DNA from 4 places in the Synechococcus sp. R50.1 genome. Region 4 is predicted to be linked to each of the others. Evidence: predicted binding sites of a transcription regulator. Region 4 holds the regulator's gene; each other region holds the start of a gene.
What was found. Region 4 encodes NtcA, which controls nitrogen genes in cyanobacteria. Its sites were predicted from a motif close to GTANCNNNNGNTAC; they were not measured.

Region 1 (3,148 bases), on a different contig from region 4:
CCGGGGCTGCCTCTCTGGACACCCAAGGGCACCATTCTGCGCTCGGTGCTGGAGGATTTTCTCAAGCAGGAGCAGCTCAAGCGGGGCTACCTGCCGGTGGTTACCCCTCATATTGCCCGTGTGGACTTGTTCAAGATCTCCGGCCACTGGCAAAAGTATCGGGAAGATATGTTTCCCATGATGTCGGAGAATGAGCAGGCGCGTGCGGCTGAACAGGGCTTTGTCATGAAGCCGATGAATTGTCCTTTTCACATCCAAATCTACAAATCCGAGCTGAGATCCTACCGCGATTTGCCCCTACGATATGCCGAGTTCGGCACCGTTTATCGCTACGAGCAATCGGGGGAATTGGGAGGTCTGACGCGAGTGCGTGGCTTCACGGTGGACGATGCCCATTTGTTTGTTCGCCCCGATCAATTGGAGGAGGAGTTTCTCAAGGTTGTCGATCTCATTTTGGTGGTTTTCGATAAGCTCAAGCTCAAGGATTTTCGCGCCCGCCTCAGCTTCCGGGATCCCAAGTCGGACAAATATCTGGGATCCCCCGAAGATTGGGACAAAGCCGAAAATGCCATCCGTCGCGCTGTGGAGAAGTTGTCGATGCCCCACTTTGAAGGGATCGGAGAGGCAGCCTTCTATGGGCCGAAGCTGGATTTTATTTTCCGCGACGCGCTGGATCGGGAGTGGCAACTGGGCACGGTTCAGGTGGACTACCAAAACCCACAGCGCTTTGATCTGCAATACGTAGCTGAGGATGGATCCCGGCAGCGTCCGGTGATGATTCACCGTGCTCCCTTTGGCTCGCTGGAACGACTCATCGGCATTCTCATCGAAGAATACGCTGGGGATTTTCCCTTCTGGCTGGCCCCGGAACAGGTGCGCATTTTGCCCGTTTCCGATCAGTATTTGGGCTATGCCACCCAAGTGCGGGATCAACTGCGAGAACACGGGATCCGCGTCCACATCGATGCCGACAGCGATCGTTTGCCCAAAAAAATCCGCAATGCCGAGAAGGCCCGGATCCCTTTTATGTTGATCGTGGGGGAACAGGAACAAGCGGCAGGAACGGTGAGCGTGCGCCAGCGCCATCGGCAGGAGCTGGGATCCCTGACGGTGGCAGATTTCCTAGCCCAGCTACAGGCACTTGACTAGCTTGGGCATTCGGGATCCCTGGCTTGCGGCAACTGGGTTTTCAGAACTTGAGGATCCCAGGTTCTGAGGATCTCAAGAAAGAGCTTGAGTTTCCCTTTCTCAAGGGAAGCCAAGGGGGCTAATTGAAAAATCAGGATTTGGCCGACAACCCACCATGTTCTCTAGGGATTTTCTGGAGAGGATCCTGCAACGCTTTAGGAGCTGACGGCTAAATCGATCTGTCGCCGAATGGATTGGCCGTTACTTTGGTGAATTGATTGATAGTTACTTTGAATTGCAGTGAAATAGCCTGTCGATCTAAGCTCCTCATCTCCCGCTCTGCGATTGTAGATAACAGCACTATGAATTGTAGCTTTTACTACAGTATTAGCTTCTCTATTGGAGATAGGCTTTTGTGCATTCAAAGTCTGACCGCAGAGTGATGACTCAAGGATAGGATCCCATGCCCAAAACGCTGTTTAAAGTTGACCTGACTAAGCCAATGGATCAACAGGATCTACCGGGTCACAACCGCTGGCATCCTGATATTCCCGCTGTGGTTTCTGTAAACCCTGGCGAGGTATTCCGAATTGAGTGTAAAGACTGGACGGATGGGCAAATCAAAAACAACGATGATCCTTCCGACATTGAGCAGGTTGACCTAAGCGTTGTCCATGTTTTGAGTGGGCCTATTTGGGTTAACGGCGCCCAGCCTGGAGATATCCTGGTTGTCGATCTGTTAGACATTGGGCCACTGCCGGGAGACGAGTGGGGGTTTACAGGTATTTTTGCCAAAGAAAATGGAGGGGGATTCCTCACCGATCATTTTCCCAACGCGGCCAAAGCCATCTGGGATTTTCAAGGCATTTACACCACTTCCAGACACATTCCCCATGTGCGCTTTGCCGGCATCATTCACCCCGGCCTCATTGGCTGTGCCCCATCTCACGAGTTGCTGGCGGCTTGGAATAAGCGGGAAGCTGAGCTGGTCGCTTCGGCTCCCGATTTGCGCACTTACGGCGCGGGGCTATCCGGCAATCAGCCTGTGCTGGCCGCCTTGCCCAATCCCAAGAACGCAATTTTGGGAACTTTGCCCAAGTCAGAGTATGAGCGGGTTGCTGCTGAAGCGGCTCGGACGGTGCCCCCGCGAGAGCACGGCGGTAATTGCGATATTAAAAACCTGTCTAAAGGAACACGGATCTACTTCCCGGTTTACGTGGAGGGTGCCAAGCTGTCGATGGGAGATATTCACTTCTCGCAAGGGGATGGGGAGATCTCTTTTTGTGGCGCTATTGAGATGTCGGGCTACATCGATCTCCACGTCGATCTAATCAAGGGTGGTGTTGAGAAGTACAGATTGGTTAACCCCATTTTTAAGCCCGGCCCTGTTGAGCCACGTTACTCGGAATACCTTGTGTTTGAGGGCATTTCTGTGGACGAGCTTACAGGTAAGCAGCATTATATGGATGTTCACATTGCCTATCGACGCGCCTGCTTAAATGCCATCGAATATCTGAAAAAATTCGGCTTTACGGGAGAACAAGCTTATCTGCTGCTCAGTTCTGCACCGGTGGAGGGCAGAGTGAGTGGGATCGTCGATATTCCCAATGCTTGCTGTACGGTGGCTGTTCCTACGCAAATCTTCGACATAGATATTCTCCCTAGGTGAATGTTATCCGATGCCTCGTTCAAGGGGGTGGAATAGGAAGATGCCGCTGTATGAGTTTAAGTGTCAAACCTGTGGGGAGTTTGAGGTATGGCGGCCCTTATCTCAATATCGAGATCCGGCCTATTGTCCTTCTTGCAATCAGGAAGGGAAACGTCTCATTTCAGTTCCCATGGTTCAGCTTTCCAGCTCTTTGCCTATTTCAAAGGGGGGAAGAGAACCCAAACTGATCAAGCGTGAACAGCACTCAAATTCTGATCCAAACTCGCCAAAATATCGCTCCCAATCCTGTGGGCGACCTTGGATGTTGCACCATTAGTTATTAGACATAGTTGTTTCAGGCTAGGGTAAGAC
Region 2 (3,148 bases), on a different contig from region 4:
AGAAGGCATGATCCTTCTGCAAGCTTTCCAGAGCATCCAGCAGGGATCCAGGCGTGGAAGGGATCTTGGCCAGCTCTTCCGGCTCCAGATCGTAGATATCTTTGTCCAAGGGCTCGCCGGGGTGGATCTTATTCTTGATCCCGTCCAGACCTGCCATCAACATGGCCGAGAAGGCGATGTAGGGATTGCAGGTGGCATCCGGGCAGCGGAACTCCAGACGCTTGGCTTTGGGATTGTTGCCGGTCACGGGAATGCGAATGGCGGCGGAACGGTTGCCCTGGGAGTAAGCCAGGTTCACCGGCGCCTCAAAACCGGGCACCAAGCGCTTGTAGGAGTTGGTGGTGGGGTTGGTGAAGGCCAGGATCGCCGGGGCATGCTTGAGCAGACCACCGATGTAGTAGAGAGCCGTCTCGCTCAGGTTGGCATAGGTGCCTTCGCTATAGAACAAAGGCTGGCCATCCTTCCAGAGGGACTGGTGGGTGTGCATGCCGGTGCCGTTGTCGTTAAACAGGGGCTTGGGCATGAAGGTGACGGTTTTGCCGTGCTTGCGGGCCACATTCCGGATCACGTATTTGTAAACCATCATGTAGTCGGCAGCCGTGATCAGATCGGCGAAGCGATAGCCCAGCTCCCCTTGCCCGCCGGTAGCCACCTCGTGGTGATGCTTCTCGATAGGCACCCCCAGCTTGCCCATGGTCAGCAGCATCTCGGTACGGATGTTTTGATGGGCATCGGTGGGCGGGGCCGGGAAATAGCCCTCTTTGTAGCGAGGCTTGTAGCCCAGGTTGCCGCCTTTCTCCTCGCGGCCCGAGTTCCAGCGACCTTCGATGGAATCCACGAAGTAGTAGGCCGAGTTTTGGGTTTGGTCGAAACGAACATCCTCAAAGATGAAAAACTCTGCCTCCGGCCCGAAGTAGGCGGTATCGGCAATGCCCGTCGATTGCAGATAGGCAACGGCACGGGCGGCAAGGCTGCGGGGACAACGGCTATAAGGCTGGCCGGTGCGCGGCTCAACAATGCTGCAAGTTATGCTGAGGGTGGGCACCTCCAGAAAGGGATCAATCCAAGCCGTCTTGGGATCCGGCACCATGTACATGTCAGACTCGTTGATCGCTTTCCAGCCCCGGATGCTGGATCCGTCAAAGGGGAGCCCCTCGGTGAAGGTTTCTTCTTTAATCATCGAGGTGTGGAAGGAAACATGCTGCCAGGTGCCAAAGATATCCACAAACTTGAGATCCACCATCTGGACGTTGTTGTCCTGGATCATCTGAAGCACTTCTTGGGGCGTGGATGCCATTACTCTCTCCTGATTGGGTTGCGGTTAAGACTGGGGGAACTGTGGCTGAATAAATGGGATCCCAGCAGGTGATCCCCACGCTTCGACCCAGACAGGCCAAAAACGCTCACTCATCCTAGAAAGGCCAACACGGGCATTTTGTAGTTTCTGATACAAAATTGCTTCGAGCCTGGCCTTCTGACCCACTTGCTGGCTATCTCGGACACCGCTTTTTCGCTCATCGGAGTCGCTCCCCTTTCCCTGTTGGTTTTGGTCAGTCCAGATGGGGTGTTGGGGATCCAGAACTTGAGCAATGGCCGCCACCCTGCCAACCTCTGGGCAGAAATAACCGGATGGGGCGGGCAAAACCCTGCCCCGGTTGCCTGAGGCGAGCGAAAATTAGGATCAGCAGGCCCCCAGCTCGCCCGGTTTGCCAAAGGGTGTTAAGCTAAAGCGTAGTCGTTATGAGTTTGACTTTTAGTCCTGTTGCAGAAGGAGAGACATCGGATGGCAGAGCAAAATCGGGTTGAGAATGTGGTGATCATCGGCTCCGGCCCTGCCGGGTTTACAGCAGCCATTTACGCTGGGCGTGCCAACCTGAAGCCGGTCGTGTTCGAGGGGTTCCAGGCGGGCGGGATCCCTGGCGGGCAACTGATGACCACCACCGAGGTGGAAAACTTTCCGGGCTTTCCCGAAGGCATCACCGGCCCCCAACTGATGAAGAACATGCGAGCCCAAGCGCAGCGGTGGGGGGCGGAACTCTACACTGAAGATGTCACCTTCGTCGATTTAAGCCAGCGGCCCTTTGTCGTCCGTTCTGACGAGCGGGAATTGCGCACCCACAGCCTGATCATCGCCACCGGGGCCACAGCCAAGCGCCTACACCTGCCCGGAGAGGAGACCTATTGGAACCGGGGCATGTCGGCCTGTGCGATCTGCGATGGGGCTATGCCTATGTTCAGAGGGGTGGAACTGGTGGTCATTGGCGGCGGCGATACTGCTTGTGAGGAAGCCACCTACCTGACCAAGTTTGGATCCCATGTGCATATGCTGGTGCGGAGTGACAAAATGCGGGCCAGCAAGGCCATGCAGGATCGTGTTCTCAACAACCCCAAGATCACTGTGCACTGGAACACCGAGGCGGTGGAAGTGATGGGCGACGGCCTGCGCCTGACCGGGGTGAAAGTGCGGAACAACCAAACCGGCGAAATACGCGAGATGTCAGTGGGTGGCCTATTTTATGCCATTGGCCACAAGCCCAACACCGACTTGTTCAAAGGACAACTGGAACTGGATGAAGTCGGCTACATCGTCACCCGCCCGGGATCCGTGGCCACCAGTGTGGAGGGGGTGTTTGCCGCCGGCGACGTGCAGGATCACGAGTTTCGTCAGGCGATTACCGCTGCCGGCACTGGCTGTATGGCGGCCATGTTGGCAGAGCGCTGGCTCTCGGAACACGGCTTGGCCCAGGAGTATCACGTCCTTCCCCAAAGCCATCCTGAACCCAGCCCTGCTGCGACTTCTGCGGCAGAGTCTGCTGGGGATCCTGCTGTTGAGGAGGCCAGCTTTGAGGAAAATGGACAGGATGACTTAGACTTCAGCAAGACTTGCCATGAGGGGAGCTATGCCCTGCGGCGACTCTACCACGAAAGCGATCGCCTGCTCATGGTCAAGTACACCGCCCCCACCTGTGCCCCTTGTCATGCCCTCAAGCCGATCTTGAACAAGATCATCGATGAGTTCTCGGACAAGCTGCACGTGGTGGAGATCGATATTGAGAAAGATCCGGAGATTGCAGAGGCAGGGGGGGTGGCGGGCACCCCGACGGTGCAATTTTTCAAAAACAAGACGCTGGTGGCCCAGTTGGTGGGC
Region 3 (3,148 bases), on a different contig from region 4:
CGCCCCCCTGGGAGGAGTTCACCACCAGAGATCCCTTCTTGAGGGCGACGCGGGTCAGCCCCCCTGGGTGAACGTAGATCTCTTTGCCGTAGAGGATATAGGGCCGCAAGTCCACATGACAGGGTTCTAGACGGGGGCCTTCTCCCCGATCCACCAAGGTGGGCACGCGAGAAAGGCACAGGGTGGGTTGGGCGATGTAGTTGCGCGGCTGGGCGCGGATTTTCTCAGCAAAAGCAGACCGCTCTGCCGGTGTAGCCTGGGATCCCATCAGCATGCCATAGCCGCCTGACTCGTTGGCTGCCTTCACCACCAGCTTGTCCAGGTTTTCCAGTACGTACGCCTGATCCTTAGGATCCCAGCAGAGGTAGGTGGGCACGTTGGGCAAAATGGCTTCCTCTCCCAGATAGTAGCGGATCATCTGGGGCACATAGGCGTAGATCACCTTGTCGTCCGCCACCCCCGTTCCCAAAGCGTTGGCGATCGCCAGCCGCCCCGACCGGTAGACCTCAAACAGGCCGGGTACCCCCAAGAGGGAATCAGGGCGAAAAGCAAGGGGATCGATGAAGTCGTCGTCGATGCGGCGGTAGATCACATCCACCCGCTGCAGCCCTTTGGTGGTGCGCATTTGCAAATAGCCATCGGCCACCACCAGATCCCGCCCTTCCACCAGCTCCACCCCCATCTGCTGGGCGAGGAAAGAATGCTCGAAGTAGGCGGAGTTGTAGATGCCGGGGGTGAGCACCACCACCGTTGGGTTGGCTAGGTGCGGCACCAGGTTAAGCAGAGTATCCAACAAATGGCTAGGGTAGTCGTCCACCGGGCGGATCCCCATGGTGTTGAACAGGGAGGGAAAGGTGCTTTTCATCACCCGCCGATTTTCCAGCACATAAGAGATTCCCGACGGACAGCGCAGGTTATCTTCCAACACGTACCAAGTCCCGTCCCGATCCCGCACCAAGTCGGTGCCGGTGACGTGGCACCAAATTCTCCCCGGTGGGTTGAGCCCCACACAGGGCCGCAGAAATCCCTTGGCCGTTTCGATCAGCTCGGCAGGGATCACCCCATCCTTAAGGATCTTCTGGTCGTGATAGACATCGTCAATGAACAGGTTGAGGGCGTGGATGCGCTGCTTAAGGCCCTTCTCCAGCCGCTGCCACTCGGAAGCTGAGACGATACGGGGAATAATGTCAAAGGGGAAAATTCGCTCTGTGCCCTGGCTATCGCCATAGACGTTGAAGGTCACCCCCATCTGAAAGAGGGCCGCCTGCGCCGCCGTTTGCCGCTGCTGCAGTTCCCCTTCTTCCAGAGAATGAATGCGCTCAATCAGCGGGATCGCCTCAGGACGGGGCTGGTTACGCCCCAAAAACAGCTCGTCGTAAAACCCCTCGCCCGGGTCGTAGGCATCAAAACGCACGTCTGGGATCCCTGGAACGCTATCATCTTCTTCTACTTCTTCTACTGTTGGCGGCTCTGGATCTGCATAGTGTGCTTTCAGCTACTTTTAGCCTGGTAAAAAGAAAGGACTCCGTCCCGCTGACGCGAAAGGACTCCGTCCCGCGGACGGTGGGTTGGCCAAACCAGGGGGGGAGCTCTAGGGATCCACCACCTCAAAGGCCCATAGCCCCCGCTCGGCAGGGATCCGGTGCAACCGTCCGCTGGGAAAACGCCGTTGCAGTTCTGCCCCTTGCTGATCCCATACCCACTCGTTCATGAACAGGGTAAACGGTGGCTCCAGCGCCTGGATGGGCAACACCTCAGGGGAAAACACCGCTACCTTTTGTTCCCGTCCGGCAAAAAATTGGATCCAGCTTTGCCAATAGTGGGGTTCCCCCCAGCCGAAATAGGGGTAGGCAGCGCTGGCGGCCAGATAGAAGCGGTAGTCGGGATCCATTTGGCGAGCTGCCACATAGCGCCCGGTGGCCCCCACATCGTTGCCCTGCGTCCAGCCTTTGTGGACAAAGTCTCCAAAAATGGCCAGGTTCCACCCCCCAATCAGCAGGATTGCCCCCGCCATCGCCGCCGCCGGCAGCCAACTCCCGGCCCGGGATCCCCAGCGTTCCAGGAGACCTGCCAGCACTTGGATCCCTTCCAAGGTTAGATAGGCTACAAAGGGCAGGATCACCAGCAGGCGGGTGTAGTTGGGGGCTTTGGTGATGGCCAAGCTAAACAGCAGGTAGAGAAATAGGAAGCTGCCGATACAGAGCCAGTCGTGGGGCTGGCTGCGCTTCTTGAAAAGGCGGTAGAGGCCGGATCCCAGCCCCAGCCAGATCAAAGCCCCCGTCAAGGGATCCACAAAAGCATGGCCGTAGTTGGGATAGATGTAGCCGCGGTCGTGCTGGCCGGGGTCGTTGAACATACTCAGGCCGTTGAAGATGTTGCGCCAGACCGCCTCCTCTGGCGTAGCCGCATTCACCCACATCTGTTGTAACGCCCGCCCTTCCGGGAAAAAGAGAAATTGTTGGCGAGAGTACTCGGCGCTCACCGCAGGTGCTGTGACCGTGGCCACCAGAATGGGCCCAGCCACCAGAAAAAAGCCCAGCGCCGCGGGCACCGTCAGCTTAGCCAGGACCCAGAGGGGATTAGCTTGCTTGTTTTCTCCTCGGAGATCCTCCCGGCCCAGGAGCAGGTACAGAACTCCAAACAGCAACCCCAGCAGGATCACCACCCGCCCCGGCAAATAGCCGTAGAGGGAGAAAGCCGCCGCTCCTCCCCCCAGATAGAGCAACAGGGGATTTTTTTCCCGCACGCCCTTGAGGAGCAAGGCCAGGGCCGCACACTCCACCAGCACAATCAGGTTTTCCCGCATGGCCATGCGGCTGATGCCCAGCAAGGCGTGGTTGGATCCCAAGAGGGCCGCCCCCGCCAAGGCCAGACGGGATCCCCAAAATGCCCGAAAAAACCCGTAGGCCACCAGAATGGTGACGACCCCGAAGGCGGCATGTACCGTGCGCACATTGAGCAGCGTGACTCCCCCCATCAGCCGCGTCAGGCCGCCGAAGAGGCTGAACATGAAGCGGGGGAAATAGAAATACTCCGGCATCAGCCCAAAGATATCGGGATAGCGCACCCCTGAGGCGCGACGGGCCATGGAGGTGATCACAATCTCGTCAGTATTGATCTGAAAAGGGATGTTGGGCAGGTCGTAGAG
Region 4 (3,148 bases):
CCCGCTCCACATCCAGAGTGCCCGCCCCCCAAACCACAAAGTAATGGGGGATCCCTTCCACCTCAAACGATTGCACTCGATGTGGACCCACCTCCACCGGGCTATCCACCAGCTCGTCATAGTCCTCTGCCACAAAAGACTGGCCGGAAGCGGGATCCCCAGAAGAGGAGATCAAAGGCCGCAAACTGGTGGCGATGTGCCAATCCGGCTTGGGGGGGATCACCGTCAAAGTGTAGGGTTCCCGCTCGCGACCGGGCACGTAGAGGAAGAGCGCTGCCCCGTTGAAATAGGCGTGGGTCAAATCCAGATGGTTCGTGCGCACCGTCAGCTCATAGGCATAGACCCGATAGCACACCTTCACAGCAGAAGAACCCGGCGGATCGATTTGCCAGGTATTCTTATCCACCTTCCGCCAGGCCAAAGGGATCCCTTGCTCAGTTGCCGCCTGAAACTCCTGCACATGACGGGCATACTCCCGCACCAAGTAGGATCCCGGCGTCCACACCGGCAGTCGCAGCCGCAAAGGCACCTCTGGATCCACCTCTTGGATCTGCAGTTCCACCTCCAGCAGGTGATTGGCCGGATCCGGCATCCGCACTGTGAAATGCTGGCGGCTCAGTTGAGAAGGTGCAGCAACGATAACCTCTGGGATCCCCATAGAACCCACCCTACCCTCTACTGCCAAGGGCTGGCGCAGCCCCCAGCGGCAATGGCTCCTATCCTAACCTCTGCCTTTGGCTGGAGAGCAGCAACGAGACTTAAAAATGTAGCGCGTGCTACAAAGATACCTAGGCAGAACCTTCTACTTTAGGGTAAATCTTGGTATCCTCGTAAATTCTGAAGTCAAGGGGTTGCAACCTAGCCTAATGCTTCTAGATTGATCTTAATAGGTTGATCTTAGGTATAAACTGACCTTAAAAGGTTGATGAGTATGGCGGTGGCCGTAGCGGAAAAATCTCTGATCACAGCCTTCAAGCAATTGGGAGGCCCTCACCATCCTCCGGTTATCGAAACGTTTGAGCGCGGGAAGACCATTTTTTTTCCAGGGGATCCGGCGGAGCGGGTTTACTTTTTGGTGAAGGGAGCCGTTAAGCTCTCGCGGGTCTACGAAATGGGAGAGGAAATCACAGTTGCCCTCCTGCGCGAAAACAGCATCTTCGGCGTGCTCTCCTTTATCACGGGACAGCGCTCCGACCGCTTTTATCACTCGGTGGCTTTTACACCTACCGAGTTACTCTCTCTGCCGATCGAGCAGGTGGAAAAATCCTTGCAGGAGAACGCCGAACTGGCCATGTTGCTGGTTAAAAGCCTGTCGTCCCGCATTTTGCAAACGGAGATGATGATCGAGACACTGGCTCATCGCGACATGGGATCCCGTCTGGTCAGCTTTTTGTTGATTCTCTGTCGCGATTTCGGGGTGCCTGGCCCAGATGGGGTCACCATCGATCTCAAGCTGTCTCACCAGGCCATTGCCGAGGCCATTGGCTCAACCCGCGTCACCATCACCCGCCTGTTGGGAGAGCTGCGCAAGAAGAAGTACATCTCCATTCACAAGAAGAAGATCACCGTACACGACCCGATGCGGCTGAGCCATCGCTTTGCCTAGAAGGAAGAGGAGAACACCTCCTGAGTAGCACCTTGCCCAGGCAAACCCCGCTCGACGGCTGGTTGAAGCTCTGGCCGGCCTATGTTCAATCTACTGCTGCAGCCTTGAAGAATCTCTGTGCCCGAAGGACAGACTTAAAGTTTTCTGGAAGCTGACCGGATCGCGGGCAAAAACCTACTAGTCTATGGGGGGATCTGGCTTTGGCCAGAGCTATCTAGCCAATTGCTGAGGTGTAACTGTGGAAACGGCCATCGAGTGGATTACCGCCCATGAGATCCTCGACTCGCGAGGGCGTCCCACCCTAGAAGCCCTGGTGGGTCTAGCCAATGGAGCAACGGGCTTGGCGCAGGTTCCCAGCGGTGCCTCGACCGGTACCTTCGAGGCCCATGAGCTGCGGGATGGGGATCCCAAACGCTACGGCGGTAAGGGCGTGCTGAGGGCGGTGGAAAACATCCTTGGCCCCATCCAGTCGGAGCTGCAGGGAGAAGATGCCCTCAACCAAGCCCGTATTGACCAGTTGCTGATCGACCTGGACGGCACCCCCAACAAGTCCCGCCTGGGGGCCAACGCTATTTTGGCAGTTTCTCTGGCGACAGCCAAAGCGGCTGCGGAAGCAGTGGGCTTGCCTCTTTACAAATACCTGGGGGGGCCCTTTGCCAACCTGCTGCCGGTGCCGCTGATGAACGTGCTCAACGGCGGCGCCCACGCCGACAACAACGTCGATATTCAAGAATTTATGCTTGTGCCCATTGGAGCGGCCAGCTTTCGCGAGGCGCTGCGCTACGGGGCTGAGGTGTTTGCGGTACTAAAACAAGTGCTGCAGCAGAAGGGGCTGTCCACCGGTGTGGGGGATGAAGGGGGGTTTGCTCCTGATCTCGACTCCAATGCGGCGGCTTTGGATCTGCTGATGACGGCTATTGAACAGGCAGGCTACAAACCGGGAGCAGATATCGCCTTGGCCTTGGATGTGGCCGCCAACGAGCTGCTGCAGGATGGGCAATATCACTTTGAGGGCAAAGCCCACAGCGCGGCTGATATGGTGGCTTACTACCAGCAACTGCTGGCCAACTATCCCATCCTTTCCATTGAAGATGGGCTAGCGGAAGAAGACTGGGCCGGTTGGCAAGCCATGACCGCTCAACTGGGATCCCGGGTACAGCTGGTGGGAGATGACCTGTTTGTAACCAACCTGACCCGCCTGCAAAAGGGTATCGACAGCGCCGCCGCCAACGCCATTTTGATCAAGCCCAACCAAATCGGCACCCTGACGGAGACCGTCTCGGCCATCCAATTGGCAGTTCAAGCCGGCTTTCGCACCATCATCAGCCACCGCTCTGGCGAGACGGAAGACACCACCATTGCCGACTTGGCGGTGGCCACCCGTGCCGGGCAGATCAAAACCGGATCCCTCTGCCGCAGCGAGCGCATTGCCAAGTACAACCAACTGCTGCGCATCGAAGACGAGCTGGGGGAAGCGGCAGTTTATGCCGGTCGGGTGGGCCTGGGTCCTAGAGCTCGCTAACTTCCCGTTCCGTCCCAGGG

Region 1: fmdA (formamidase) is a predicted target of NtcA. The motif match lies at 1,498-1,511, and genes of this name have one in related genera.
Region 2: glnA (type I glutamate--ammonia ligase) is a predicted target of NtcA. The motif match lies at 1,438-1,451, and genes of this name have one in related genera.
Region 3: NW870_RS10580 (circularly permuted type 2 ATP-grasp protein) is a predicted target of NtcA. The motif match lies at 1,486-1,499, and genes of this name have one in related genera.

The regions. Positions count from the first base shown of each region.
Region 1 is NZ_JANSIN010000017.1:12,833-15,980, reverse strand. It holds gene thrS (threonine--tRNA ligase) at 1-1,149, shown strand, start outside; gene fmdA (formamidase) at 1,592-2,797, shown strand; gene NW870_RS06210 (FmdB family zinc ribbon protein) at 2,808-3,113, shown strand.
Region 2 is NZ_JANSIN010000036.1:8,750-11,897, reverse strand. It holds gene glnA (type I glutamate--ammonia ligase) at 1-1,297, opposite strand, end outside; gene NW870_RS09535 (hypothetical protein) at 1,484-1,663, shown strand; gene trxB (thioredoxin-disulfide reductase) at 1,784-3,148, shown strand, end outside.
Region 3 is NZ_JANSIN010000045.1:16,928-20,075, forward strand. It holds gene NW870_RS10580 (circularly permuted type 2 ATP-grasp protein) at 1-1,414, opposite strand, end outside; gene NW870_RS10585 (glycosyltransferase family 39 protein) at 1,592-3,148, opposite strand, start outside.
Region 4 is NZ_JANSIN010000055.1:11,401-14,548, forward strand. It holds gene NW870_RS11455 (M61 family metallopeptidase) at 1-658, opposite strand, end outside; gene ntcA (global nitrogen regulator NtcA) at 932-1,606, shown strand; gene eno (phosphopyruvate hydratase) at 1,845-3,128, shown strand; gene NW870_RS11470 (prolyl oligopeptidase family serine peptidase) at 3,125-3,148, opposite strand, start outside.